Regions from separate parts of the Nonomuraea sp. NPDC048881 genome, predicted to be linked through region 3. Evidence: riboswitches for the same ligand, from Rfam matches in the RefSeq annotation. Region 3 holds a riboswitch; each other region holds the start of a gene.

Region 1 (9,700 bases), on a different contig from region 3:
GCGCGGCGGCCTCGACTTCGCCCCCAACCTGCCCGGCCCGCCTGACCTGGCCGACCGGTTGCACGCCGCCCTGGGCGTCGACCTCGTCATCGAGAACGACATCAACCTGGCCGCCGTCGGCGAGCACGTCCACGGGGCCGGGCGGGGCAAGGCCAACTTCGCCCTGGTGTCCATCGGCACCGGCGTCGGCATGGGCATCGTGATCAACGGCGAGCTGTACGTCGGGGCGCGGGGGGCGGCGGGCGAGGTCTCCTACATCCCGGCCGCCGAGGACCCCCCCGCCTCCGCCCCACCGACCGGCCCTTTCGCGGGGGACGCCGACCCCCTCAAGGGCGGGGCCGACTCCTTCGCGCACGACGCCGACCCTTTCACGCACGGGGCCACCGAGGCGGCCACCTCCGCGCCCGGTGTGGTGCGCGCCGCCCGGGCGGCGGGGCTGGAGCTGGAGACGGCGAGGGAGGTCTTCGCCGCCGCCGCCGAGGGGAACGCGGCGGCCAGATCGGTCGTGGAGGCCGAGGGCCGGCGCATCGGCGGGTTGCTGGTGGCCGTGGCCGCCGTGCTCGATCCGGAGGTGATCGTGCTGAGCGGGGGAGTGGGGCGCAACCTCGACCTGCTGGGCGCGTCCGTGGAGCGCCGCATCGCCGAGCTCGGGCCGCTGCGCCCGCGGGTGGTGGCCAGCGCGCTGGGCGACAGCGGCGTGCTGCTGGGCGCGGTCGCCCACGCCAAGTCCCGCGCGTGGGACCTCATCTTCGACGCCCGCAAACACTGACCCCCAGCTCCCGCCTGTGGGACGGGGGTTCGGGGCGATGCGGGGGAGTGGGGGCGCGCTTACGATATGGGGGTGGCCGGCCTCCTTCGTTCCGTGTGGCGCGAGCCTCGTCCTCCCGGCCCGCCCCTGCGGGTGTGGCGCGACTGGGCGCTCGTCGCGGTGCTCGTGCCGGCCGCGGTGATCGAGGGCGTGCTGCGGCCCGACCTCCGCTGGCCGGTGGTCTCGACGGCCGTCACCGTCGCGCTGATCCCCACGCTGCTGTGGCGCAGGACCAGGCCGCTGCTCATGGTCGCGCTCGTGTTCGGCGCCACGACCATGGCCCCGCTGCTGACTGGCGGCGAGCCGGTGGAGACGTACACGCTGGTGTTCGTCACGATCGTGCTCTACGCGCTGTTCCGGTGGGGTTCCGGGCGCGAGGCCGTGATCGGGATGGCGGCCGGGCTGGTCGCGGTCGGCCTGTCGCTGGTGTCCGGACGCATGGCGCCCGGCGACGTCGTCCCGGCGCTCGGCGTGCTGGTCGCGACCGTCGGGCTGGGCAGCGCCTTCCGCTACCGGGCCGGCGCGCGGCTGCGCGAGCTCGACCAGGTCAAACTGCTCGAACGCGAACAGCTCGCCCGCGACCTGCACGACACCGTCGCCCACCACGTCTCGGCCATGGCCATCCGCGCCCAGGCGGGTCTGGCCACCGCCGCCTCCGAGCCGGGCGCGGCCACCGACGCGTTACGGGTGATCGAGGCCGAGGCGTCGCGCACGCTCGCCGAGATGCGGGCCATGGTCCGGGTGCTGCGCAGGAACGAGCCGGCGGAGCTGACCCCGGGCCGCCACCTCGACGACCTGCGGCGGCTCGCCGGACGCCCGCGCGTCGGCCCGGCGGTCGAGGTGGAGATCGCGGACGGGCTCGGCGACCTGCCGCCCTCGGCCGGCGCGGCGCTCTACCGCATCGCCCAGGAGTCGATCACCAACGCCCGGCGGCACGCCCGTCACGCCACCCACATCACCGTCCGGGTCACCGCCGACGACGCCGCCATACTCCTGACCGTGAGCGACGACGGCGACCGCGCCGGCGGGGTCGCCGCCCCCGGGTACGGCCTGATCGGCATGATCGAACGCGCCGCCCTGCTCGGCGGCACCTGCGAGGCCGGCCCCAACCCCAACCGGGGCTGGACGGTCACCGCCGTCCTGCCGAAGGAGACCGCATGAAGGCCCGGCGGGAGGCCGCGGACGTGCGGAAGGAGGCGGTGTGAGCGACCGGCGGGAGGCCGCGGGAAGCGACCCGGAGGGCACGGCGGCCATCCGGGTGCTGGTCGCCGACGACCAGGAGATCGCGCGTACCGGGCTCAGGATGATCCTCGACGCCCAGCCCGGCATCGAGGTCGTCGGCGAGGCCGGCGACGGCAGGCGGGCCGTCGAGCTGGCCCGCCGCCTGCGCCCCGACGTGTGCCTGTTCGACATCCGCATGCCCGGCCTCGACGGCATCGCGGCCACCCGCGAGCTGGCCGGGCCCGACGTCGCCGACCCCATGGCGGTGGTCGTGATCACCACGTTCGACCTCGACGAGTACGTCTACGCCGCCCTGCGCGCCGGAGCCAGGGGTTTCCTGCTCAAGGACGCCGGCCCGGCGCTGCTCGCCCAGGCGGTGACCGCGGCGGCCGGCGGTGAGGCGCTCATCGCCCCGAGCGTGACCGCGCGCCTGCTGGCCGCGTTCGCCGGAGCCGGGCGTACGGAGGCGCCCGCGCAGCCGGTCGAGGCGCTCACCGGCCGCGAGGAGGAGATCCTGCGCGCCGTGGCCCGCGGCCGGACCAACAGCGAGATCGCCCGCGAGCTGCACATCTCGCTCAGCACGGTCAAGAGCCACGTCGCGAGCCTGATGACCAAGCTCGGCGTGCGCAACCGCGTCGAGATCGCCATGTGGGCCTACGAGACCGACCGCGTACGCACCTGACCTCTGAGGGTTCTGCGGACGACCCACTCGGCCACCGCCAGGTTGATCACCCAGCCCGCGCCGACGAGCAGCGCCCGGCCGAGCTCGCCGGGCGCCCCGAAGGCGGCCAGCCCGAACGCCAGGGTGAACGCCTGCGTGCCCGCGCCGAGCCCGATCGCGTACCCGCGGGTCATCCAGGCGCGATGCCGGGCCACGTCGCGCCGCCGGATCGCGGCCAGGCCGAGCAGGAGGCAGGCGGCCATGGCCGTCCCGAACAGCAGCCGGAAGGCGGCCAGCAACATCCCGTCGCCGGCGGGAAGGTCGGAGAAGAGCGTCAGCCACACCCCCGACAGCGCCGCGACCAGCCCGCACGCCACCAGCACCCGCCCCGCCGCGCGGTGCCACCCCGGCCGCCCGGCCCGGAACCGGGCCTGGAACTGGAACGTGCCGAGGACGCAGAACACCAGGGAAGCCGGGATGTGCAGCAACACCGGCACGGGCATGGCGAAGAAGCGCGCGTTGTCCGCCGTCACGGGGGCGCCGGCGGCCAGTTCGGTCACCCGGATTGCGCCGGCGACCAGCGGGACGACGCTGAGCGCGAGCAGCCCGGCGGGTGCGATCCATCTCATGCCTGAGAGCGTGCCGCCCGCGCCCGTGCCCGGTCATCGCGCGGACGGCCGGTCCTGGTTCGCACCATCGGCGGGCGGGCCGTCGTACTTTCGGCCATCGAGCCGTCGCCTTTCGACCGTTGAGCGTCCGCGCAGGTCACGCCCACACTGGCGGCACATCAGCGGCACGAGGGAGAAAACGATGAAGGCGTACGTCCTGCGCTCGTTCGGCTCGCCCGACCAGCTCGTCCTGACCGACGTCGAGCGGCCCGTGCCGCGCGACGACGAGGTGCTGGTCCGGGTGCGGGCCACGTCCGTGCAGCCCTACGACTGGCACTTCATGCGGGGGGAGCCGTACCTGGCCCGGGTCATGGGCGGCGGGGTCGGGCTGCGCCGGCCGCGCATCGCCGTCCTCGGGGCCGACGTGGCGGGGGAGGTCGAGGCGGCCGGCAAGGACGTCACGCTGTTCCGTCCCGGCGACGAGGTGTACGCGATGTCGCTCGGGGGCGGCTTCGGCGAGTACGTCTGCCTGCGGCAGGGCGAGGTGGCGCCCAGACCGGCGGGCCTGTCGTTCGAGCAGGCGGCGGCGGTGCCGATGGCGGCCAACACCGCGCTGATCGCGCTGCGCGACGAGGGACGCCTCCAGCCGGGCCAGAAGGTGCTGGTCAACGGCGCGTCCGGCGGCGTGGGCACGTTCGCCGTGCAGCTGGCCAAGGCGCTGGGGGCGCACGTCACGGGCGTGTGCAGCGGGCGCAACGCGGACCTGGTCCGCTCGCTCGGCGCGGACGACGTCATCGACCACACCAAGGAGGACTTCGCGGCGTCGGGCCGGCGCTTCGACCTGCTGCTCGACGTGGCGGGCGGCCGCCGGCTGGCGGACTGCCGCCGCGTGCTGACCAGGAAGGGCACGTACGTGCTGGTCGGCGGGCCGGCCGGCCGCTGGGTGCAGCCGGCCGGCCACATGTTCGCCGCGCTCGCGTCGGGGCCCTTCGTCCCGCAGCGGATCGTCAGGGCGGACGTCGTCCGCTGCGGGAGCAACAGGGCGAACCTGCTGACGCTGACCGGGCTGATCGAGCGGGGCGCGGTCACCCCGGTCATCGACCGGACCTTCCCCTTCGGCGAGCTCCCGGCGGCCGTCCGCTACCAGGAGGAGGGGCACGCCCCGGGGAAGGTCGTCGTCACAGGGTCGCGGTGAGCATGGCGGGGGCGGGGGCCTTCTGGAGCTGCTTGTAGTCGGCCCAGCGCTTGACGCCCTTGGGGTCGGGGCGTACCGCGCCGACGAAGGCCTGCCTGCGCCACTGCGACAGGCGTTCCTCCTTCACCACGTCGCCGGTGTGGGGGGAGTGGACCATGTAGCCGGGCTTGGAGATCATGCCGACGTGGCCGAGGCCGCTGAAGAACACCAGGTCGCCTGGCTTGAGGTCCTTCCAGGCGATCTTCCTGGAGAAGGCGCCGTACTGCTCCGCGGCGGTTCTGGGGAGCTCGATGCCGGCGTCCTCGTAGGCTCGGAGCATGAGGCCCGAGCAGTCGTAGCCCCGCTCGCTGGCGCCGCCCCACACGTACGGGGTGCCGCGCTTGTCCATGGCGTATTCGAGGGCGACCTTCCAGGCCGGCTTCGGCACGTGCCGTTCCTGGACCTGTTTCACCTGGGGGCCGGTGAGGGTGATGGAGGGGGTGGGGGCGGCCGGAGCGGCGGGAGCCGCGGGGGCGGCAGGCACGAGACCTGCGGCGCCCGCTGCCACCGCCACAAGGATGGCGATGCTAGACAGGGGACTGTCCTTCCACGTGGCCGACCGGGTTAGCTGACGGGCTCGGGCCTGGAAGTAGCCCTACGGCGGCTCCTCGGGGGGGAGGCGCAGCCGATTCGCCCCGGGGGGAAAGGTGGGTCCCCGGCTCCACGCAGCGGCTGCGTGGATTAGGCTCGTCGGACTCTAACGAAACGGTCAAAAGGTCGCAATCCCCCCAAAACGGATTGTCCGGTTGTTGAGATGATGTGTTCGTCAGCCGAGACGAGCCGGTAAGGTACCGCCCATGGAGTCGCGTAACATCCGCCTGGCCGTCATCCCCGGGGATGGCATCGGCGCCGAGGTCGTAGCCGAAGGGCTCAAGGTCCTGGAGGCCGTGGGCACGAAGATCGAGCCCACCCACTACGACCTGGGCGCAGCCCGCTACCACCGCACCGGCGAGACCCTGCCCGACGCGGTGCTCGAAGAGCTGCGCGGCTACGACGCGATCCTGCTCGGCGCCGTGGGCGACCCCAGCGTGCCGCCCGGCATCCTGGAGCGCGACCTGCTGCTCAAGCTCCGGTTCGAGTTCGACCACTACGTCAACCTGCGGCCGGTCAAGCTGTTCCCCGGCGTCGAGACCGCGCTGGCCGGCGCCACCGCTGAGCACATCGACATGGTCGTCGTCCGCGAGGGCACCGAGGGTCTCTACGCGGGCACCGGCGGCGTCATGCGCCGCGGCACGCCGCACGAGATCGCCACCCAGGAGTCGCTGAACACCGCCCACGGCGTCGAGCGCGTCGTGCGGTACGCCTTCCAGAAGGCTCAGTCGCGGCCCCGCAAGAAGCTCACGCTCGTCCACAAGACGAACGTGCTCACCTTCGCCGGCGACCTCTGGCAGCGCACGGTCAACCGCGTGGCCGCGGAGTTCCCCGACGTCACCACCGACTACAGCCACATCGACGCGGCCTCGATGTTCTTCGTCACCCAGCCCGAGCGCTTCGACGTGATCGTCACCGACAACCTGTTCGGCGACATCATCACCGACCTCGGCGCCGCGATCGCCGGCGGCATCGGCCTGGCGGCCAGCGGCAACATCAACCCCGAGCGCACCTCGCCGAGCATGTTCGAGCCGGTGCACGGCAGCGCGCCCGACATCGCCGGTCAGGGCAAGGCCGACCCGACCGCCACCATCCTGTCCGTGGGCATGCTCCTCGACCACCTCGGCCTGCACGCCGAGGCCGCCAAGGTCGAGCAGGCCGTGGCCGCCGACATCGCCGAGCGGGTGACCGGCCGCGCCGGCCGCACGACCAGCGAGATCGGCGACGACATCGCCGCGCGAGTAGCCGGCTAGGACCGCCTAGCCCCGCACGCGCCTGGCGGTCCGAACACGGACTGCCAGGCGCTTTTTCGCGTTCGCCGGATCTAACCACCCCAACTGCCTCTTGCTATCCCAAATCGCGAGACACTAGGAAGTACGAATACTGCTCGCGGGCAGTAGCTAACAGAATCAGCTTTCGAAGTCGCAGATTCGTAGAGAGAAGGACCTCCGTCATGACCATCGCTCAGAAGCTCAGCTTCGACGTGCAGCATTCCGACCACGCTCGCACCGCGGCCGAGCGGGAGCAGGTACTGGCGAACCCCGGATTCGGGCAGGTCTTCACCGACCACATGATCTCGATCGACTACACCGACGGCGAGGGCTGGCACGACGCCCGGCTCATGCCGTACGGGCCGCTCTCGCTCAACCCCGCGACCTCGGTCTTCCACTATGCGCAGGAGCTGTTCGAGGGACTGAAGGCGTACCGGCAGATCTCCGGCTCGATCGCGACCTTCCGGCCGTACGCGAACGCCGCCCGCTTCAACCGCTCGGCCGAGCGCATGGCCATGCCCGAACTGCCGGAGGAGGCGTTCGTGGAGTCGCTGGAGCTGCTGGTCTCGGCCGACAAGGAGTGGGTGCCGACCACCGAGGGCCACAGCCTCTACCTGCGCCCGTTCATGTTCGCCACGCAGGCCGGGCTCGGCGTCAACTACCCGTCGAAGACCTACAAGTACATGGTGATCGCCTCGCCGGCGGCCTCGTACTTCAGCGGCGGCATCAAGCCCGTCTCGGTCTGGCTGTCCACCGAGTACACGCGCGCCGCGCCCGGCGGCACCGGCTTCGCCAAGTGCGGCGGCAACTACGCCGCCGCCTTCGTCGCCCAGCGCCAGGCCGTCGACAACGGCTGTGACCAGGTCGTCTGGCTCGACGCCCACAAGCACGAGTACGTCGAGGAGATGGGCGGGATGAACCTCTTCTTCGTCTTCGGCAACAAGCTCGTCACTCCGGCGCTCACCGGCACCCTGCTGCCCGGCATCACCCGGGAGTCGATCCTGGAGATGGCCGGCGACCTCGGCCTGGAGACCGAGGAGCGGCTGATCTCGGTGGACGAGTGGGAGTCCGCCTGCGCCTCCGGCGAGCTGACCGAGGTGTTCGCGTGCGGCACCGCCGCCGTGGTCACGCCGGTGGGCTCGGTCAGGGGCGACGACCGCTCCTGGACCATCGCCGACGGCACCCCCGGCCCGGTGACGATGCGGGTGCGCGAGGAGCTCGTCGGCATCCAGTACGGCGCCCGTCCCGACACCCGCAACTGGATCCACAAGATCGGCTAGAGCCGCGCGGACGGCCGGCGTCTCAGGCGCCGGCCTCCGTCAGGGCCGCGGTGTCGACGTGGAGGTTCCACGGGTCGGGCAGGAACACCGGCTCGCCCAGGGAGACGACGTTCTCGCTGCGGTAGCGCCGCCCGCCAGGCCCCCCGAACAGCGTCACCAACCGCTGGAACGGGTCGATCACCAGGTAGAGCGGCACCCCGCCGCGCGCGTACCCGCCCGTCTTGACGAAGTGCACGTCGTACGTCGTGGCCACCGAGACGACGTCCACGAGCAGGATCGTCGAGGCGCCGTGGACGGCGTGCTCCTCGTGCAGCCGCGGCCGGCGCGGGACCACGGCCAGGTCGGGCACGTAGAGATCGTGGCCGGGGCCCAGGTAGACGGTGATGTTCGGCCAGATCTCCCAGCCCCGGACCGCCGCCGCGGCGGCGAGCTGGAACAATGTCCGGGACAGGATCGTGTTGTGCTGCCAGGTGCCCGGCTCGTTCACCACGATCCGGCCCTGGACCGTCTCGATGCGGAACTCGGGGAACAGCTCGCGCACGGTGCGGTAGCGCTCTTCCAGGGGCCTGACCATGCCGCCGTCCTCATGCTTCCCGGGGGTTTCCAAAGGATCACTCAGAGTAACGGCGGCGGCGTCCCGCGATCTAGTGGTTCTTCCTGATCATCGTGATCCCGTCGGCGACCGGCAGCATCACCACGCTCACCCGGGGGTCCTCGATCACCAGGTCGTTGAACTCGCGGATCTGCACCGTCGTCGTCTCCGAGTGCGCCGGGTCGGCCACGTGGCCGCTGCGCAGCGTGTTGTCGGCCAGCAGCAGGCCGCCCGGCCGCAGCCGCTCGACCAGCAACTCGTAGTAACCGGGGTAGTTGCCCTTGTCGGCGTCGAGGAAGGCCAGGTCGATCGGCTCGTCGAAGGCGGCCAGCGTCTCCAGGGCGGGCCCGAGCGTCAGCGAGACGCGGTCGGTCACGCCCGCCCGCTCCCAGTAGCGCCGGGCGATGGACGTCCACTCCTCGCTCACGTCGAAGCAGTGCAGCCGCCCGCCGGACAACCCCCGCGCGATGCACACCGACGAGTAGCCGGTGAACGTGCCCACCTCGACCGCCACGGCCGGGGCCGTGAGCTGGGTCAGCATGGTCAGGAACCGGCCCTGGTCGGCGGAGATCTGCATCCTGGCGGCGTCGCCCGTCGCCTCGGCGGTCTCCCGCGCCAGCTCGTCGAGCAGGGGGTCGGGCGGGGTGGAGTGGTCGAGGATGTACCGGCCCACCGCGGGGTCGAGGAGGTTCGCCTTCATGAAGGTCATTCTCCCCTCACAGCGTTCTCTCATCGTCATCAGGTACCAATGAGGGAGCCGCCCCGGGCGGCTGTCCGGAGAGTGGTTCCGGCGTTGGTAGGGTCTGCGCGATCGGTGAGCTGGAAGTGGGCGGATGATGAAGCGGTTGGTTGCGGTCGCGGTCGCGTGTGCGGCGCTGGTGGTGCTCGGTGTGCTGGCCTTCTCGGAGCCGGGTGAGACGGCTGGGTCGGTACGCCTGACCAGGCAGCTAGACGGTTCGATGGTGCTGGCCGACAGGTCCGGCGACGCCCCCGTGCTCGACGTGTACGAGGACTTCGACTGCCCGATCTGCAAGGAGATGCACTCCAAGGTCGACGGCACGATCCAGAAGCTGGCCAGGGAGGGCAGGCTCAAGGTCGTCTTCCACCCCGTGACGATCTTCCAGGACGAGCCCATGCGCTCCAACTCCATCAGGGCCGCGGCCGCCGCCCGATGCGTGCCGGAGGAGAACTGGCTGGCCTTCAGGGACGAGCTCTACGCCATGCAGCCCGCCCCGCACGGCTCGGCCTCGGGCTTCACCGTGCAGGAGTTGGTGGCCGCCGCCAGGAAGGCCGGCGCCTCGGTGGACGAGTGCGTGACCTCGCAGTCGTACGCCAAGACCCACCTGGCGGAGACCTCGAAGATCCACATCCAGGGCACGCCGACCGTCCTGCTCGACGGGCAGCAGCTCGGCAACGAGGTGTTCGACCCGGCGG
Region 2 (9,700 bases), on a different contig from region 3:
CAGGGCGCCCAGGTACGCCATGAGCTCGGTGTTGGGCGTGCCGAGGTACTCCGTCCAGACGTCGTCCATGAACGCCCCGGCGTGCGCGCCGAGCACCTTGGTCACCTCGGCGCCGGCCTGCTCCTCCGTCATCTCGCCGACCGCCCCGGCCAGCCAGGTCGGCTCCAGCTGGGCGTCGATGTGCCCGGCGGGCAGGCCGAGCTTCTCCTCCCACCTGGCCGTCACGCCCAGGGACGGCGTCAGCTCCAGCACCCCGCCGATGTCGAACACGACCGCATCGATTTTCATATGCTCCTCCTGTGAACTGATTCAACCAAGGTAAAGAAGGAACGTGTCCGTGTCCAGACCCTTGACGGCCCACAGGGGCGGCTCAAACTGAAACGGTGATCCCTGGCAACTGGTACAACATCGTTCCCGATCTTCCCGTGCCGCCTCCGCCGCCGCTGCATCCCGGCACTCGCCGTCCCGTCGGGCCGGACGACCTCGCGCCGCTGTTCCCCATGGAGCTCATCGCGCAGGAGGTCAGCGGCGACCGCTACGTGCCCATCCCCAAGGAGGTCATCGACGTCTACCGGCTGTGGCGGCCCACGCCGCTGATCAGGGCGCACCGGCTGGAGAAGGCCCTCGACACGCCGGCCCGCATCTACTACAAGTACGAGGGCGTCTCACCGGCCGGGTCGCACAAGGCGAACACCGCCGTGCCGCAGGCGTACTACAACGCCAAGGAGGGCGTGCGGCTGCTGACCACGGAGACCGGCGCGGGACAGTGGGGGTCGGCCCTGGCGTTCGCTTGCGCCCAGTTCGACGTCGAATGCCGGATCTGGATGGTTCGGGCGTCCTACGACCAGAAGCCGTACCGGCGCTCGCTCATGCGCGTGTACGGCGCCACCGTCCACCCCAGCCCCTCCCCCCTCACCGGCGCGGGCAGCAAGGCGCTGGCCGACGACCCCGCCTCCCCCGGCAGCCTGGGGCTGGCGATCAGCGAGGCGGTCGAGGTGGCCGCCGCGAACCCCGAGGCCCGGTACGCGCTCGGCTCGGTGCTCAACCACGTCCTCATGCACCAGACGGTGATCGGCGAGGAGGCCCTGGCGCAGCTGCCCGAGCTGCCCGACCTGGTCATCGGCTGCACCGGCGGCGGCTCCAACTTCGCCGGTCTCACCTTCCCCTTCCTGCGGGAGAAGCTGGCCGGACGGATCGGCACCCGGTTCAGGGCGGTCGAGCCGGCCGCCTGCCCGTCGTTCACCCGCGGCGTGTACGCCTACGACTTCGGCGACACCGCCGGGCTGACGCCGCTGCTGAAGATGCACACCCTCGGGCACTCCTTCGTCCCCGACCCGATCCACGCCGGCGGGCTGCGCTATCACGGCATGGCGCCGCTGCTGTCCCACATGTACGAGCTGGGGCTGTTCGAGGCGGTGACCCGTACCCAGAGCGAGTGTTTTGAGGCGGGTGTGCGCTTCGCGCGGACCGAGGGCATCGTCCCGGCCCCCGAGCCCACGCACGCGCTGGCCGAGACCATCGCCGAGGCCCTGCGCTGCAAGGAGAGCGGCGAGGAGAAGGTGATCCTCACCGCGCTGTGCGGGCACGGCCACTTCGACCTGGCCGCCTACGACCGCCACCTGGCCGGCGAACTGGAGGACTACTCGCTTCCGCAGGAGCGCCTCGACCAGGCGCTCACCGAGCTGCCCGGCTGAGATGACACGGGTGGCCGCGAGATCCGCGGCCACCCGTGTTCAGTTCGCGTTCGGGCGCTTCCCGTGGTTCGCCTTCTTCTTCTTGCGCGCCCTGCCCTTGCGTGCACGTTTCGCCATGGGCTCACCTCCGACGGTCGGGATCGTGACCTACAAGGTCTCCCCTGCCCGCGGGCCGCACAAGCGATACGCCGTGACCTAACATTCCTCAACAAACTCGTGTCATAATTTGGTGGAATCTGTTGGAAGGGGTGGGCGTGCTCGCACAGCAGCGTCAGCAGACGATCCTCGAACGCGTACGCAGCAGCGGCGGCGTCCGGGTGGCCGACCTCGTGCGCGAGCTCGGCGTCTCCGACATGACGATACGCCGCGACCTTGAGGTGCTGGCCGAGCGCGGGCTGCTGGAGAAGGTCCACGGCGGCGCGACGGCCCTCGGCCCCGGCTCGACCGAGGAGCCCGGCTTCACCGCCAAGTCCGCCCGCCAGCAGCAGGAGAAGGAGGCCATCGCGCGGCACGCGGCCACCCTCGTACGGCCGGGCACCGCCGTGGCCCTCTCCGCCGGCACCACCACGTGGGCGCTGGCCCACCACCTCGTCGCGGTGGCCGAGCTGACCGTGATCACCAACTCGATCCCCGTCGCCGAGGTCTTCCACCGCAACCCGCGCGCCGACCGCACGGTCGTGCTGACCGGCGGCGTGCGCACGCCCTCCGACGCGCTCGTCGGCCCCGTGGCGGTGGCGGCCATCCGCCGCCTGCACGTGGACACGCTCTTCCTCGGGGTGCACGGCATGAGCCTGCGCGCCGGGTTCACCACGCCCAACCTGCTGGAGTCCGAGACCGACAGGGAGCTGGTGGCCGCGGCGCACCGGCTGGTGGTCCCCGCCGACCACACCAAATGGAACACGGTCGGCATCAGCACGATCGCCGAGCTGACCGAGGCCGACGTGGTCATCAGCGACGCGGGGCTGCCCGAGGAAGCACGCACCGAGCTGGCCGAACGGGCCGGAGAACTGATCATCGCGGAGGGCACGCCTTGAAGCGCACCATCACCCACCTGGCAGACGGCCGAGAGCTGATCTACTTCGACCGGCGCGACGACGCCGACCGGAGCGCGATCGACCGGCGGCCGCTCGATCCGCGGCCGGTGGCCTCCGAGCTGCGCTACGACCCGCTGACCGAGGAGTGGATCGCGATCGCCGGCCACCGGCAGACGCGGACGTTCCTGCCGCCGGCCGACGAGTGCCCGTTGTGCCCGTCGTCCGCCACGCGGGCGTCGGAGATCCCGGCCCATGACTATGACGTGGTGGTGTTCGAGAACCGCTTCCCCTCTTTCTCCGGAAATTTTGGGACTTACGGGGATGTCGGCGGCCTGAGTGAGGTGCGGCCGGGTGTCGGACGTTGTGAGGTGGTGTGCTTCACCTCCGACCACTCCTCCTCCTTCTCCAGGCTCTCCAATGCGCAGGTCAGGCTGGTCATGGAGGCGTGGGCCGACCGCACGGCGGAGCTGTCCGGCATGGAGGGCGTCGAACAGGTGTTCTGCTTCGAGAACCGGGGCGAGGAGATCGGCATCACGCTCCCCCACCCGCACGGGCAGATCTACGCCTATCCCTACGTGACCCCGCGCACCAAGCTCCAGCTGGGGGCCGCCTCTCGGCACACGGGCGGCAACCTGTTCGCCGACGTGCTGGCCGCCGAGCAGGCCGCCGGCACGCGGGTGGTGGCCGCCAACGAGCTCTGGACGGCGTTCGTGCCGGCCGCCGCGCGCTGGCCGTTCGAGGTGCACGTGTATCCGCACCGGCAGGTGCCCGACCTGGCGGCGCTGTCGGAGGAGGAGCGGGCCGCGTTCGCGCCGCTGTACACCTCGGTGCTGCGGGCGCTCGACGCGCTGTTCGGGGTCGCGATGCCGTACATCTCGGCCTGGCACCAGGCGCCGGTGCGGTACGGCCGCGAGCTGGCCTACCTGCGCCTGGAGCTGTTCAGCATCAGGCGGGCGCCCGGGAAGCTGAAGTACCTGGCGGGCTCGGAGTCGGCCATGGGGGCCTTCGTCAACGACGTGCTGCCGGAGGAGGCGGCACGCATGTTGCGATCACGAATTGATCACTAATTGGTTTCTCATTAAAGTCGCATGACTCGTGATCTACCACTAATATCCCGTTAGACATCGGCCATAACGGTCGTTGTATGCCTAATCCCGGGCGTGTTGCCCGGGAGCCGGGGACCCATCGCATCCGGGGTGAATCCGCGCAAGTGGTAGGGACTGCTCCCGTGCCCGAACCCGTCAGCTAACCCGGCCGGCAGAGGGAGAGGAACAACCACGTGGCGGCTTCGTCCCCCGCGAGTCTTGCCGTCGGTCTCATCACCGCCACCGCCCTGCTCGTCCATCCGGCCGCCGCCTCGGTCTCCGGGGCAGCCGCCGTGGCGGCCGCGCCCAAGCCGTCCGAGGCGCAGCTGCGGGCCCAGCTCAAGGAGCTCAACCGCAAGGTCGACAAGCTCATCGAGACGTACAACCTCAAGCGGGTCGAGCTGGCCAAGGCCCAGCAGGCCGCCACCACGGCCCAGCAGCGGCTCACCGCCGCCGAGCAGGCGCTGGCCACGGCCGAGCAGCGGGTCGCCGAGATCGCCCGGCTGCGCTACCAGAACGGCGACACCTCCCTGCCGGCGTTCATGATGACCCCGGACGGCGGCGGCGCGGCCGTGCTCGAACAGCTCACCGCCGAGCAGCAGGCGGTCGTGGACAGCGTGGCCAAGGCCCGCGACGACCAGAAGAAGGCCGCCACGGCCGCCGCCGCGCTCGCGACGGAGCTGAAGGCGGGCACGGCGGAGGTGGCCGAGCAGCGCGACGACGCCCAGGACGTCATCGACGACATCAAGAAGAAGCTCCAGGACCTGGTGCCGTTCGGGCCGGGCAAGAAGTCCGACGGGAGCTGGGCGCCCGAGCTGCCGGCCGGCTCGGACAACATCACGCCGCGCACCCGGCTGATGCGCGCGCAGGTGCAGAAGAACTTCTCGCTGCCGTACGAGGTGGGCTGCTTCCGGTCCGGCTCCAGCGGCGAGCACCCGCTCGGCCGGGCCTGCGACTTCATGATGAGCACGGGCGGCACCATGCCGAGCGCCGTCAACAACGCCCTCGGCGACCGGCTGGCCGACTGGGCGCTGAAGAACAAGGCCAAGCTGGGCGTCAAGTACGTGATCTGGAAGCAGCGCATCAACCAGGGCTCGGGCTGGCGCTCGATGTCCGACCGCGGCAGCATCACCGAGAACCACTACGACCACGTGCACATCTCGATGAACTAGCCGCGGACCGGCAGCTCAGCGGATGCCGGTGAGCTTGTCGGGGTTGGTGACGGAGTAGACGGCGGCGATCCGGTCGCCCTCGGGCGTGAGATCGACGACGACCACGGCCAGCGGCCCGTCACCGGAGAAGACGAGCGCGCACGGGTCGCCGGCCACCCGCCGGTAACGCAGGTCCACCGCGCCCGGGGTCAGCGTCGCGGCGACGGACATGAACAGCGCCGCCACCTGGTCCCGGCCGTGGACCGGATGCAGGCTGGTGGCCGGTCCCTTGCCGCCGCCGTCGGTCCACAAGGTCACCTCCGGCGCCAGCACCTCCAGCAGGGCCCGCAGGTCACCGCCGAGGGCGGCCGCGGCGAACCGCTCGGTCACCTCGGCGTGGACGTCGGGCTGGGTCCGGTGACGAGGACGGCGCGCGTGGACGTGGCGGCGCGCGCGGGCCGCGAGCTGCCGGACCGCCGCGGGCGTGCGCCCGAGGATGTCGGCCGTCTCCGGGTGGCTGAATCCGAACACCTCGTGCAGCACGAAGACCGCTCGTTCCAGCGGTGACAGGGTCTCCAGCACGACCAGCACCGCCATCGACAACGACTCCCCGCTCTCGGCGGCGCCTCCGGTGTTGTCGGGGGCCGTGACCAGCGGTTCCGGCAGCCAGGGGCCGACGTAGGTCTCCTGCCGGCGGCTCAGGTCCGCCCGCCGGGCGAGCGCCTGGTTCACCGCGATCCGCACCAGGTAGGCCCGGACGTTCTCCACCGGTCCGGCGTCCGGCCTGCGGTGCCGGGCGGACCAGGCCAGCCACGCCTCCTGCAGCACGTCCTCGGTGTCGGCGACGCTGCCGAGCATGTTGTAGACCACGGAGAACAGCAGTTCCCGGTAGCCGAGGAACTGCTCGGTGGCGGCGTCGGCGGGGTGCCGCGGGGTCGGTGTCATGGCGTGCCTCCTCGTCTGTCGTAACCGAAGAGTCCCGACGCGTGGCGATTGTGACATGAAGGCATCAAGCGTGATCTATGCCACTCATGTCACAGTTCCCGGCCGGTTGCCCCTCTGTGGTGGCGTCACGACTCACAAGGGAGAGCTTCGATGCGTACATTGATCCGCGACGTCAGGGTGTTCGACGGCGAGCAGACCGTCGCGACGGCCGACGTGATGATCGAGGACGGCCTGATCGCCGCTGTCGGCAGCGGCGCGGGCCACCTGGCCGACGCCGAGGTGGACGGCACGGGCAGGACGCTGCTGCCCGGCCTGATCGACGCGCACACCCACGTGTTCGACGGCAGCCTGGCCCAGGCCCTGCGGTACGGGGTCACCACCGAGCTCGACATGTTCTGCCTGCCGCAGATCCTCGCCGGGCAGCGGCGGCTGGCCGCCGAGAACGACGACGTGGCCGACCTGCGCAGCGCCGGCACGCTGGCCACCGCTCCGGGCGGGCACCCGACCCAGTTGCTGACGGCCCTGGCGGGCACCGTCCTGGACGGGCTCGACGTCACGGCGATCGACTTCGTCTCCGACCCGGCGCAGGCGCCGGCGTTCGTCCAGGCCAGGCTGGCCGAGGGGGCCGACTACCTCAAGATCGTCATTGACGACGGCGCCGTGCACGGGGCCGACCTCCCCGTCATGACGGCGGAGGTCGCCGCCGCCCTGGCCGCGGCGGCGCACGAGGCGGGCCTGCTGGTCGTCGCGCACGCGGTCACCGCCGCCGAGGTGGGGATCGCGCTCGACGCCGGCGTCGACGGCCTGGCTCACGTGTGGACCGACCTGACGCCGGACGACCCGGCCTCGCCGCGCCTGGCCGGGCGGGTGCGCGACCAGGGGGTCTTCGTGGTGACCACGCTGGCCTACTTCGAGGCGATCACGGCTCAGCACGTCGAGACCGCCGACTGCGCCCGCCCGGGCAGCTCCGCCAACGCCGTCGGCGCGCTGCGGGCCCTGCGCCGCGCGGGCGTGCCGCTGCTCGCCGGGACGGACGCCACGCCATTCGTGCCCGCCCACGGCGCCGGCCTGCACCGCGAGCTGCGGTTGCTCACCGAGGCCGGGCTCGGCGCCGAGGAGGCGCTGGCCGCCGCGACCAGCGTGCCCGCCCGGCACTTCGGGCTGGCCGACCGCGGCCGGATCGCCCCCGGTCTGCGCGCGGACCTGGTGCTGGTCGAGGGCGACGCCACCCAGGACGTCACCGCCGTCGGCGACATCGCCGAGGTCTGGCGTCGCGGGGTGCGCCAGGCGCGGTGACCCCCGCCCGTGACGCGCCGGCCGGGTCAGCCGAGCGTGAGGGGGTTGACCAGGTCGGCGTAGACCAGCAGACCGGCCATGATGATCAGCACGAACGCCATCGCGTACGTGAGCGGCAGCACCTTGGCGATGTCGACGTAGCGGGGCTCGGGGCGGCGCAGGATCTTGGCGTAGCCGCGCTTGATCCCCTCCCACAGGCCGCCCGCGATGTGGCCGCCGTCGAGGGGCAGCAGCGGGATCAGGTTGAACAGGCCGATCGCCAGGTTGAACCCGGCCAGCAGGCTGACGAAGGTGAACAGCTTGCTCTTGTTGGACATGTCGGAGGCCAGGATCTCGCCGCCGAGCCGGCCCGCGCCCACCACGCCGACCGGGCCCTCGGGGTCGCGCTTGTCGCCGGAGAAGGCGGCGTTCCAGACGCCGACCATCTTCGCCGGCAGGTTGACCATCGAGCCCACGACGCGGCCGGTCAGGTCGCTCATGTAGCCCGGCACCTGCCCGATGCTCTGCTGCTCGAAGACCTGGGAGGGCACGACGCCGAGGAACCCGACGCCCTTGTCGATCTTGGTCTCGTCGGTCGGGTTCGCCATGTCGCGGGCGATGAGGGTGACGTCGAGCGTCATCGGCCTGCCGTCGCGAACGATGCCCAGCTTGACGGGGCCGGCGCCGTGGCCGCGGATCAGGCGGGTGGCGTCCTGCCAGGTCGCGATCTTCTGGCCGTCGAGGGAGACGATGTGGTCGCCGACCTTGACGCCCGCCTTGGCGGCCGGGGTGCGCTCGTCGGTGGGCGCGCACGTCTTGCGCACCTCGGTGGTGGGGATCACGCACGTGTTGGTGTCGGGCGACACGATCGGGGCGGTCTTGGGCAGGCCGATGCCGACCAGCAGGACGCTGAAGAAGATGAAGGCGAGCACGAAGTTCATCGCCGGGCCGCCCGACATGATGATGATCTTCTGCCACCACTTCTTGCGGTAGAAGACGCGGTCCTCGTCGCCGGGCCGCACCTCCTCCATGGCGGCCTCGCGGGCGGTCTCGATCAGGCCCTGCCACGGCCCGGTCGACGCGCTGCGCAGCCTGCCGGGGGCGTCGCCGGGACGCGGCGGCAGCATGCCGATCATGCGGATGTAACCGCCGAGCGGCAGCCACTTGATGCCGTACTCGGTCTCGCCCCTGCGGATGGACCAGGCCGTCGAGCCGAAGCCGACCATGTACTGGGTGACCCGGACGCCGAAGATCTTGGCCGGCACGAGATGGCCCACCTCGTGCAGGCCGACGGAGACCATCAACCCCACCAGGAACAGAAGGATCCCGGCGACAAAGAGCCAGTTCATCTACGCGCGCTCCAGGCAGACAGACGGTCTCGACGTTCCCAGACTAGTCGAACTCAGCACATCCCTCGGGCTTGCCCGCACTTTGGTGAATCAACGGACCGCATTGACAGTGAGCGATCAGCCGATCACCCTGGGAGACGATGGAGGGGGACGTCTTGATCCGCATACTCATCGCCGAACACCTGCCCTTGGTGCGACGCGGTCTGCAGGCCACGCTCGAAGCCGAGCCCGACCTGCGGGTGGTAGCCGAGACGGGCAGCCCCGACGGTGTGCTGCCGGCCGCGCGGTCGAGCGCGCCCGACGTCGCGATCGTCGATCTCGACCTGCCGGGCCTGCCGGTCGCCACGCAGCTGACCGAGCAGGTCCCCCGCTGCTCGGTGCTGATCCTCTCCGCCCGGCCGAGCCCCGGCCAGGTGCGCAGGGCGTTCAACGGCAGCGTGCTGGGGTTCATGAGCCTGCGGGTGGCGCCCGAGCGGCTGGCCGAGGGGGTGCGCCAGGTCGCCGCGGGCGGGCGGGCGGTGGAGGCGGAGCTGGCGGTGGCGGCCCTGCAGTCGGCCGCCAACCCGCTTACCCGGCGGGAGCTCGACGTGCTGCGCATCGCGGCGGGCGGGGCGAGATCGACCGAGATCGCCGACCAGTTGTTCCTGTCGGTCGGCACCGTGCGCAACCATCTGTCGCGGATCATGTGCAAGACGGGCGCCCGCAACCGGCTGGACGCCGTGCGCATCGCCAGCGACAGCGGCTGGTTGTAGCGGCTGGTTGTAGCGGCTGGTTGTGCGGGACCGGACGAGATGACGGGCCCGGTGGAGCCGCGCCGCTCCGCCGGGACCCGAACAGTCGAATGATCTCAGCCCGCCGAACCCGTTGCCAGTGACCGCCATCACGACCTGACCCATGTGAAACGTCACTACGGACGCCAGATCAACACCAGCGCGCAGTCGTCGTTGTGGCCCGAGGACATCGCGTTGACCAGCGCCCTGGCGCCGTCGCGGAAACCGGAGGGCAGCAGCCGTTCGGCCTCGCCGAGCAGCCGGTCGAGGCCGGCGTCGATGTCGCGCCCTGGCTGCTCGATCAGGCCGTCGGTGTAGAGCAGCAGCGCGTCGCCCTTGCGCAGGGTGCCGCTGTCGGGCTCGCAGTGGAGGTCGGGCACCACGCCGAGCACCACGC
Region 3 (9,700 bases):
GCTGCCCGCGGAGATCTCCCGGCGCATCGAGCGGCTGCTCCACCTGGACCTGGTGCCCGGCCTGACCCCGCTGCTGCTCAGCGAGTACGGCGTGCCTCCCGTGGTGCTGCCGCAGGAGCGCTTCCTCGCGGTCGTGGACGAGGTGGCCGCCACCGCGCCGGACCTGCGCGCCGGGCAGGCGGTCGTCCTCGGCCAGTACCTGTCGGCGCTGGAGATCGTCACGCCGGAGGAGGAGGCCGGGCTGCACGCCTCGATGCTGCGCGCGCTGGCCGCCCGCGGCTGCACCGACGTGGTGTTCAAGCCGCACCCGGCCGCCGGACGCCGGCACGCGCAACTGCTGCGCGCGGCGGCCGGGCCGCTGGGGGTGCGGCTGACGGTGGCCGGGGAGAGCGTGCCGGCCGAGGTGTGCTTCGCGACGCAGCGGCCCGAGCTGGTCGTGGGCTGCTTCTCCACCGGCCTGGTGACCGCCCGGCGCTACTTCGGCCTGCCGGTCGCCTCCTTCGGCACCGGCCTGGTGCTGGACCGGCTGACGCCGTACGAGAACAGCAACCGGGTGCCGGCCACGATCGTGGACGCGCTGCTGCCCCGGCTGAACGCCGACGGCGTGATCGACGAGCCGCCGCGCACGGACCTGCCCGCGCTGGTGCGCGCGGTCGGCTACTGCATGCAGGCCGACGCCTATCCCGAGCTGCGCCCGTCGGGCCCGGGGTTCGACGGGGCGTTCGACGGGCGCTACTTCAAGCGCAAGCGCCTGGAGACGCTGGGGCTGGCCGAGCCGCCCTCGGCGCTGTCCAGGCTGCGCAGGAAGATCAGGTCAGCGATCTGAGGTAGCGGCGCACCCGCCGCTTGGCCCGGTAGCCCGCCCGCAGCATCGTGGGCGGCACCTCCACCCGCAACCTGGCCCGGCGGCGGGCCGCGGCGTGCTCGGGGCCGTCCAGCAGGGAGCGGGCGGGCGGGCGCGCCCCGTCCGCGGCCAGGCCGGTCAGCAGGGCCGCCCAGTCGTCGCGGCCGGCCGGGTGGAAGTAGTTGGCCTCGCACCAGCGCGGCTCGGCCGTGCGGAAGTCGCCCAGGGCCAGGTCGTCGAGCGTGCCGAGCAGGCCGCTGCCCTCGAACACCAGGTTGATCATCTCGGCGCTGACGCCGAAGTCGCTCAGCACCAGCGACGGCACGCCCATGGCGACGGCCTCCAGCGCGGCCGTCGAGCTGACCGTGACGAACCCGGCCGCCCGCGACAGCTGCTCGTGCATCGACCCGGCCGCGAACGTCAGCCTGCCCGGCTCGCCCATCTCGCGCCACAGCCGCTGGTAGTGGTGGCGTTCGTTGTGGGTCTGGCGTTCGTGCTCCAGGGCGCGCAGCTTGACCACGACCTCCAGGCCGGGCCGGCGGGCGGCCAGCTCGGCCAGCGCCGTCAGCACCCGCTCGCGCTCCTCCCGCGCCCGCGGCACCTTGGCCTGGGTGGCGAACACGACCCGGTCGCCGCCGCCGGACACCGCGCCGGGCCGCAGGAACGGCAGCCGGGCCAGCCCGACCGCCCCTCCCCCGCCGAGCCGGCCGGCGATCTCGGAGAACTCGGCCACCTCGCGCTCGCTGTGGACCACGAACAGGTCGCAGCCGCTGCGGAACAGCCACGCCTTCTCCGTGGCCGGCACCGAGATGCCGGGCAGCCCGCTGACGAACACCGGCCGTGCCCGGCCCGCCGGCCGCAGCCCGGCCAGCACGTCGGCCACCAGGACGTCCACCACCGGGCCCGTGCAGCCCACCAGGATCGCGTCGGGGCGGGTGCGCTCGGCCAGGCGGCGCAGCGAGCGCGCCGACAACACCGGGGGCGCCGCGCGCCCGCCCACCGCCGCCGCGATCTGCTCCGGCGAGGGCGCGATCGGGGTGCGCACCACCACCAGCTCGCTCTCGCAGCCCGCGGGCAGGTCGTCGAGCAGGCAGGCCGCCCACTTCAGATACGAGTCGGAGTCGGCTATCGCCAGCACCCTCACCTGGAAGCTCCTGTCAAATGCGATCGCAGGCCGGGGGCCGCCCTGCTCGTCCACCAGTCGTCGGGAACGTCCACCGGCTCGACCTCGACGCCGCGCGGGCCGAGCAGCACCCGCAGCGAGGTGATCGCGGTCGAGGGCAGGCTGAGCACCCGCTGCCCGGCGTCGAGGCCGCGCAGCGTCAGCTCGGCCGGCACGCCCGCGTCGTGCACGGTGATGCCGGGACGTTCGCCGATCAGCGCCAGGTCGACGGGGTCCTCGCGGCGGTGCGGGTAGTAGGCCAGCGGCTCGCGTCCGGCCAGGTCGGTCAGCCAGCGCAGGTAGTGGTCGCGGTGGACCAGGCCGTTGCGGACCAGGGACGTGCCGAGGACGACCGTGCGCTCGGCGGGCCCCTGGGCGCTCGGCGGCTGGGCGCGCAGCCAGGCGAAGTCGTGGCGGACGAGGTCGACGCCCGCCCCCCGGACGGCGGCGGCCAGCTCGTCGGGGACGGGCAGGGCGGTGAAGACCGACACCCGGCTCATCCGCAGCCGCAGCGCGGCGGCCAGGCCGAGCAGGGCGCGCGCCCGCGAGGGGGTCGCCCGCGCCCGCAGCAGCGGCCGGAACGGCCCGGCGGCCAGCAGTTCGAGCAGCCTGAGCGTGGCCAGGCCGTCGTCCACGACGACGATGCGGCCGGGGTCGGAGGTCAGCCAGCGCATCTGGACCTTGCCGGAGAACGCGTCGCCCACGGCCTGGACGCGGCGCGGCATGCGCTCGCGCGGCTCGTCCAGCACCAGGCCGGCGGGCAGGTCGAGGCGGCGCAGCTCCTTGCGGGTGGCGCGCAGCGGGCGCAGGCCGGCGCGCGGCACGACCACGGTGTCCGGGCCGAGCAGCCCGGCATGGTGGGCCTCGACGGCGCACAGCATCTGGAGCGGAGACTCCACCCAGGCCGACGCCTGTCTGACCACTCTGTTTCCCCCAGCCGGTGGATGGCCTTGCACGACCCGCCTCAAGGTAGCCCGGCCTGCTTAAGCCGCAAGAAACGACACGTGAACAATGGAGGGTATGAACTCGCTGATGCTCAACACCGACGGTGTGCAGATACCACAGCTCGGCTTCGGCGTCTGGCAGGTCTCTGCCGACGACGCCGAGCACGCGGTGACGGCCGCGCTGCGCGCCGGATACCGGCACATCGACACCGCCGCCGCCTACGAGAACGAGGAGGGCGTCGGCCGGGCCGTGCGCGCCGCCGGGGTGCCACGGGAGAAGGTGTTCGTCACCACCAAGCTGTGGAACTGCGACCACGGGCGCGCCGAGCAGGCCTTCGACGAGAGCCTGGCCCGTCTGGGCCTCGACTACGTAGATCTTTTCCTGATCCACTGGCCGGTCCCGGAGCAGGACAGGTATGTGCAGGCCTGGCGGGGGCTGGAGAAGATCTACCGGGACGGACGGGCCAAGGCCATCGGGGTCTCCAACTTCACGGTCGCCACCCTGACCCGGCTGATGGAGGAGACCGACATCACGCCGTCGATCAACCAGATCGAGCTCCACCCGTACTTCCAGCAGCGCGAGATGCGGGCCTTCCACGAGGCCAACGGCATCCTGACCGAGGCGTGGAGCCCGCTCGGGCAGGGCAAGGGGCTGCTGGCCGACCCGGCGCTGCGCGTGTTGTCGGAGAAGTACGGCAAGACGCCCGCCCAGATCGTGCTCCGCTGGCACCTGCAGCTCGGCAACGTGGTGATCCCCAAGTCGGTCACGCCGTCGAGGATCGAGGAGAACATCGACGTGTTCGACTTCATCCTCGACACCGAGGACATGGCGGCCATCGGCGCGATGAACGCGGGGCGGCGGATCGGGCCCGACCCCGACTCGTTCAACCTGACCTGAGCGCTCTACGATCTCGGTCGTGCGAGATTTCACCTGGGGAATAGCGGCGACCGGCGGCATCGCGCGTACCGTGGGAGCGGCCATCGTGGCCGAACCCGGCATGCGGGTGGCCGCCGTCGGCTCGCGGAGCCCGCTCAGGGCGCGGGCGCTGGCCGACGAGCTGGGCGCGGAGTCGGCCTACGGCTCCTACGAGGCCCTGTGCGCCGATCCGGCCGTCGACGCGATCTACGTCGCCACGCCGCACGCCCAGCACCTGGAGGTGGCCGAGGCGGCCATCGCGGCGGGCAAGTCGGTGCTGTGCGAGAAGCCGCTGGCGGCCGACGTGGCCGACGCCGAGCGCATGGTGGCGCTGGCCCGCGCGGCCGGGGTCTTCCTCATGGAGGCCATGTGGATGCGCTTCAACCCGCTCATCCAGCGGGTGGCGGCCGATCCGCGCTTCGGCGAGATCCGGTCGGTGCGGGCCTCGTTCGGCTTCGCGCTGCCCTACGACCCCGCCCATCGGCTGTGGGCGCCGGAGCTGGGCGGCGGGGCCCTGCTCGACCTGGGGATCTACCCGTTCGGGCTGGCCCAGCTGCTGCTCGGCATGCCCGCGGAGCTGCGCATGGCCGGCTCGCTGGCGCCCAGCGGGGTCGACGCCGAGGCCGGCGGGCTGCTGCTGTACCCGGACGGGCGGCGGGCCCTGGTGGACGTGTCGCTGCTGGCCCATCACGCCAACGACGCGAGCGTGGTGGGCACGTCGATGCGGGCCGACATCCTGGCGCCGTTCTGGGCGCCGCGGCGGGTGCTGCTGTCGGGGCCGTCGATGGAGACGGAGGAGCTGGTGCTCGCCCCGGCCGACAACGGTTACGCGGGCGAGCTGCGCGAGGTGCGCGCGGCCACGATCGAGGGCCGCACGGAGAGCGCGATCATGCCGCTTGACGAATCCCTTGCCATGATGGGGCTTCTGGCCGAAGCGCGGGCGCAACTCTCCTAGCTGGACCTTTAGCCACTTGCCTTGCTCTTGCCCGATGTATTACCTTGTGGGGCATCTCGCGGCAGACGTCCGGTTTGTCCGGCTTTGTCCAACCATCGCAAGACATTTCACAGGATCGTCCTGTGACCGCTGAATCCGCCTTCGGGCGGAACCGGGGACCCACGTCCTTTGGGGTGAATCGGCACTTCGGTGCCGTAGGGCAGCTTCCACGTCCGAACCCGTCAGCTAACCCGGTAAGCGGCATGGAAGCAAGGAGTCAATGCCCTCGATGGCCACGCACCGTCCCATCCGTGCCCCGAAGATCACCTACGCTCACGCCGCGCTCGGCGCGGCCATCCTCGCCTCCGCCATCGGCGCCCACGCCACCGCCGCCGCCGCCGACAGCGCCGGCCCGGCCGCCGCGGCCGGGCACTCGGCCGTCGCGCCGCAGACCGCCGCCCAGACCCGCAAGGCGGAGGAGACCCAGGTCAACGTCACCGCCCAGCAGGTCCTGGCGATGGCCAAGGCCCAGGTCGGCACCTCCGAGAACGCCTACGGCGGCGGCACCAAGTTCCAGAAGTGGTACGCCGACTCCCAGCGCGCGGCGGAGACCATCGCCCGCGACGGCGGCACCCGCGCCATGTACCTGAACGCCCCCTGGTGCTCGATCTTCGTCTCCTGGGTCGGCGAGCACACCGGCGCCCGCCCGCAGGTCGGCTGGGACGCCTGGACCGTGGCCCACGCCAAGTGGTTCGCCGCCAACGACCGCTGGGGCGCCGAGGCCAGGCCCGGCGCGGTGGTCTTCTTCTCCTGGGGCGGCAGCAAGAGCCTGGACGCCATCCAGCACGTCGGCTTCGTCGTCAAGGACAACCAGGACGGCACGATCTCCACGATCGAGGGCAACACCGGCAACGGCAAGGTCGAGGAGCGCGTCCGTCCGAAGTCGCAGGTCGTCGGCTACGGATACCCGCAGTACGCGAGCTGACCTCCCCACGCTCCGAGCGCGCGTCCCCGTACGAGGGACGCGCGCTCGCCGCGTCTCAGGGCCGGACCGCCAGCAGCGAGTACAGGATCGGCAGGTGCGAGTCCCCGAAGGGGAACCGGTACCGGCCGTCCGCGCCCTCGGCCAGCAGGCCGCGCGGGTCCATGTCGGTCTCGACGTGCTCGCCCAGCTCGGCCACCGTGAACCCGGCCCGCGCCGCCGCCGTGACGATCTCGCCCACCGAGTGCGGGTACTCGACCGCCTCGTGGGCCTCGGTCACCACCGCGGCGTCGGCGTACGTCCCGGTCACCGTCTCCCGGTGGGCCTGGCCGCCGCCGTAGGGCCAGTCGGCCACCAGCGGGTCGAGCGAGGACACCGTCGCGTAGGCCGGATGCAGGTCGACCAGCACCAGCCGCCCGCCCGGCCGCAGCGCCATGGCCGCGCCGCGCATCCAGGCGTCCAGGTCGCCGATCCAGCACAACACGCCGTACGTGGCCACCGCCAGGTCGAAGCCGCCGGCCAGCGACTCCGGCAGCCGCTGCGTGTCGGCCTCGACGAACGTGGCCGCCAGCCCGGCCCTGGCCGCCAGGTCGCGGGCGCGCGCGACCGCCACCGGGGAGAAGTCGACGCCGGTCACCCGCGCTCCGAGCCGTGCCCAGCTCAGCGTGTCCAGGCCGAAATGGCATTGCAGGTGGAGCAGGTCCCGGCCGGCGACGTCGCCGGCCAGGCGGCGTTCGAGCGGGTAGAGGGTCTGCCGGCCGGCGAGGAAGGCGTCGACGTCGTAGAACCGGTCGGCCGAGGTGGAGCCGTGGACGCGGGCGCGCTCGTCCCAGAGGGCCCGGTTGGGGACGGGGGCGTCTTGTGCGGGTTGGTGCATGGGGCGAGGATGGCACATCGGCCACCCGGCCGCACGACCGGTACGGTGCCCTGGAAGCGGACGGTCCGCGCCCGCGTGTCGATCCGGCCGGCGCCCGTTCGACGCTTCGGCGAGGCCGGCTCCGCCCCGGGGCCGCGGACGGAAGGGACGGCAGGATGAAATTCATGATCGTCGGCAAGGCCAACGGGGAGACCGAGGCCGGGGCGCTGCCCAGCCAGGAGCTCGTCGACAACATGCACGCCTACAACGAGGCGCTGGCCAAGGCCGGGGTGCTGCTGGCCGCCGAGGGGCTCTACCCGAGCTCGCAGGGCGCGCAGATCGCCTACAGCGGCGGCCGGGCCACGGTGATCGACGGCCCGTTCGCCGAGGCCAAGGAGCTGATCGCGGGGTTCTGGCTGATCCAGGTGAAGTCCAGGGAGGAGGCTCTGGAATGGGCCATGCGCGTGCCCGTCCCCGAGGGCTATGACGGGATCGGCCTGGACGTGTGGCGGGTGTACGACGCCTCCGACGCGCCCGACGCGGCCTCGTCCGACCCGGCGGAGGTCGAGCGGGAGAAGGCCATGCGCCGGCGTCTGGGCGGGCGGGAGAGCTGACCTCGGCTTGCGGACCCCGGACGGTGCTGGTGTCATGAGCCGGTGATGGCTTCCGACACCCACCGGGCGATCGAGGCGGTCTGGCGGATCGAGGCGCCCCGGCTCATCGCCGGCCTGGCCGGGCTGGTCCGCGACGTCGGCCTGGCCGAGGAGCTGGCCCAGGACGCGCTGGTCGCGGCCCTGGAGCAGTGGCCGGAATCCGGCGTGCCACGCAACCCGGGCGCCTGGCTGATGACGGTGTCCAAGCGCCGCGCCGTCGACCTGATCCGCAGGAACGAGCGGATGTCCCGCAACCTGGCCGAGCTGGGCCACCGGCTGGAGACCGCCGGGGAGCCGCCCGAGCCCGACGAGATCGAGGACGACCTGCTGCGGCTGGTCTTCACCGCCTGCCATCCGGCGCTGTCGATGGAGGCGCGGGTGGCCCTGACGCTGCGAGTGCTCGGCGGCCTGAGCACCGACGAGATCGCCCGCGCGTTCCTGGTGCCCGAACCGACCGCCGCCCAGCGGATCGTGCGGGCCAAGCGCACCCTGGCCGACCGGAAGGTCCCGTTCGAGGTGCCGCAGGGCGCCGAGCTGGCCGGACGCCTGTCGTCCGTGCTGGAGGTCATCTACCTGATCTTCAACGAGGGGTACTCGGCGACCGCGGGCGACGACTGGATGCGGCCCGGCCTGTGCGAGGACGCGCTGCGGCTGGGCCGGGTGCTGGCCGGGCTGATGCCCGCCGAACCCGAGGTGCACGGGCTGGTCGCGCTCATGGAGATCCAGGCGTCCAGGGCGGCGGCCCGGGTGGGCCCGTCCGGGGAGCCGGTGCTGCTGCTGGAACAGGACCGCACCCGGTGGGACCGGCTGCTCATCGGCCGCGGGCTGGCGGCCCTGGCCCGAGCCGAGAGCCTGGCCGAGGAACGGGCCGCGAGCCTGGAGGAGGAGGGGGCGGGCGTGGCGGGGGCGTACACGCTGCAGGCCGCGATCGCGGCCTGCCACGCCCGCGCGTTCGACCCCGGCGACACCGACTGGGTGCGCATCGCCGGCCTGTACGAGTCGCTGGCCCGGCTGGCCCGCTCCCCCGTCGTCGAGCTCAACCGCGCGGTGGCGCTGTCGATGGCCTACGGCCCGGCGGTGGGCCTCGACCTGCTCGACCAGATCGTGGACGAGCCGGCGCTCAAGGGTTACCACCTGCTGCCGAGCGTCCGCGGCGACCTGCTGTTCCGGCTGGGCCGGCGCGGCGAGGCGCGGGCCGAGTTCGAACGGGCGGCCTCGATGACCCGCAACTCCCGCGAGCGCGCCCTGCTCCACGAACGCGCCGCCGCCTGCTGAGGCCCGCATCAGGCTGAGGCCGGACGCTGTGGCGGGCACTCTGCCGACCGCTGGGCCGACCGCTGGGCCGGGCACTTACAGACCGCGCGAATAGGGCTTGGGGCGGAGGGCGCAAGTGGCTACGTGCCTCGGCTGTCGATCATCATCGTGACCAGGCTGGACCTATGCTGAGCCAATGACCGACAACGGCGCCCCCACGAGAAGCTCGGGCGCTGAAGAGCCTGGCGTTGACGCGAAACTGCCCGCGACCGTGCGTATCGCCGGGGTTGTGTTGAGAAGGATGGAGAGCCCTCCATCGCTGGCCTGCTGGACCGGTTACTTCCCGGAGCCGGCAGGCGCGGTCGAGACCGGGATGAGTCTGGTGATCGAGCCGGCCGCCCCGCCAGAAGAGGCCACCCTCCATTTCGCTCACGACGTCGTGAGCCACTTCGATGTCTTCGTCGACCGAGCTTTGGAGTACTGCCGCACCCGACTCCGGGAATCGCACTTCGAACTCACAACTGAGGAACTGAGCTGGCTCGACCTTCCGGAGTTGCCACTGGCAGGTCCCGAAGCAACCGTGTGGGCCGACCAAACCTGGGCAATCCGTTTCACGGAGAGCAGGCTCCGGCTGGCGGACCCCTACGGAATCCTCGTGACGTTCGACGGAAGGCAGCCTGTCGACGTCGAGGGCCTCGACGACGAGCAGTGAACCGCTCGACGCGCCGTCGGGCGTGTGTTCACGGGTGGCGGTTGGGCCGGTTGTCCCAGCGGTGGGGTTGTCCAGGCCCGTCGGATCAGGCCGCGTAAGAACGCGGCAATGACCGTTGCGTGGTGTTCGTGGCAGCGGGCGAGGCGCTGGAAGGCGTTCTGCCAGGCATGGGTACGCTCCCCATGCCACCTGTCGCTTGCCTGGACCGGTGCCTTCTCGCCCTTGTGCGCGATCCGGCCGTCCAGTCCACGTTCGGCAAGCAGGGGGCGGGTCTTGTCGGAGTCGTAGCCGGCGTCCAGGTGCACGGTGATATCGTCGGGCAGGGGCCGGAGGTCGTCCAGCAGGTCCAGTGGTGCGGATCGTCGTGGCCGAGCACGTCGCATTCCATGATCGCCAGGACTCGTACCCGCTCTGCCACCAGTCTCCCCAACCGCCCCTATCCG

Evidence for each region. Region 3 has a riboswitch for cyclic di-AMP ahead of AB0C33_RS27675 (CHAP domain-containing protein). Riboswitches for the same ligand answer to the same signal wherever they lie in the genome.
Region 1: linked by a shared signal. The riboswitch ahead of AB0C33_RS17355 (C40 family peptidase) and the one ahead of AB0C33_RS27675 (CHAP domain-containing protein) in region 3 are both predicted to bind cyclic di-AMP.
Region 2: linked by a shared signal. The riboswitch ahead of AB0C33_RS33485 (hypothetical protein) and the one ahead of AB0C33_RS27675 (CHAP domain-containing protein) in region 3 are both predicted to bind cyclic di-AMP.

The regions. Positions count from the first base shown of each region.
Region 1 covers NZ_JBEZGC010000004.1:466,931-476,630, reverse strand. The annotation lists gene AB0C33_RS17380 (ROK family transcriptional regulator) at 1-769, shown strand, start outside; gene AB0C33_RS17375 (histidine kinase) at 842-1,969, shown strand; gene AB0C33_RS17370 (response regulator transcription factor) at 2,010-2,711, shown strand; gene AB0C33_RS17365 (DUF2306 domain-containing protein) at 2,684-3,319, opposite strand; gene AB0C33_RS17360 (NAD(P)-dependent alcohol dehydrogenase) at 3,501-4,493, shown strand; gene AB0C33_RS17355 (C40 family peptidase) at 4,477-5,040, opposite strand; cyclic di-AMP (ydaO/yuaA leader) riboswitch at 5,071-5,230, opposite strand; gene AB0C33_RS17350 (3-isopropylmalate dehydrogenase) at 5,330-6,376, shown strand; gene AB0C33_RS17345 (branched-chain amino acid aminotransferase) at 6,577-7,674, shown strand; gene AB0C33_RS17340 (Uma2 family endonuclease) at 7,697-8,248, opposite strand; gene AB0C33_RS17335 (O-methyltransferase) at 8,319-8,966, opposite strand; gene AB0C33_RS17330 (thioredoxin domain-containing protein) at 9,100-9,700, shown strand, end outside.
Region 2 covers NZ_JBEZGC010000011.1:11,299-20,998, forward strand. The annotation lists gene AB0C33_RS33465 (HAD family phosphatase) at 1-288, opposite strand, end outside; gene AB0C33_RS33470 (TrpB-like pyridoxal phosphate-dependent enzyme) at 384-1,694, shown strand; gene AB0C33_RS33475 (DeoR/GlpR family DNA-binding transcription regulator) at 1,949-2,728, shown strand; gene galT (galactose-1-phosphate uridylyltransferase) at 2,725-3,795, shown strand; cyclic di-AMP (ydaO/yuaA leader) riboswitch at 3,864-4,002, shown strand; gene AB0C33_RS33485 (hypothetical protein) at 4,008-4,985, shown strand; gene sigJ (RNA polymerase sigma factor SigJ) at 5,001-5,909, opposite strand; gene AB0C33_RS33495 (amidohydrolase family protein) at 6,060-7,205, shown strand; gene AB0C33_RS33500 (M50 family metallopeptidase) at 7,232-8,533, opposite strand; gene AB0C33_RS33505 (response regulator transcription factor) at 8,689-9,285, shown strand; gene AB0C33_RS33510 (PP2C family protein-serine/threonine phosphatase) at 9,441-9,700, opposite strand, start outside.
Region 3 covers NZ_JBEZGC010000008.1:101,533-111,232, forward strand. The annotation lists gene AB0C33_RS27650 (polysialyltransferase family glycosyltransferase) at 1-826, shown strand, start outside; gene AB0C33_RS27655 (DUF6716 putative glycosyltransferase) at 810-1,988, opposite strand; gene AB0C33_RS27660 (hypothetical protein) at 1,985-2,929, opposite strand; gene AB0C33_RS27665 (aldo/keto reductase) at 3,027-3,848, shown strand; gene AB0C33_RS27670 (Gfo/Idh/MocA family oxidoreductase) at 3,868-4,821, shown strand; cyclic di-AMP (ydaO/yuaA leader) riboswitch at 4,939-5,076, shown strand; gene AB0C33_RS27675 (CHAP domain-containing protein) at 5,090-5,785, shown strand; gene AB0C33_RS27680 (methyltransferase) at 5,841-6,659, opposite strand; gene AB0C33_RS27685 (YciI family protein) at 6,815-7,252, shown strand; gene AB0C33_RS27690 (RNA polymerase sigma factor) at 7,298-8,566, shown strand; gene AB0C33_RS27695 (hypothetical protein) at 8,742-9,257, shown strand; partial or broken gene AB0C33_RS27700 (IS5/IS1182 family transposase) at 9,286-9,580, opposite strand.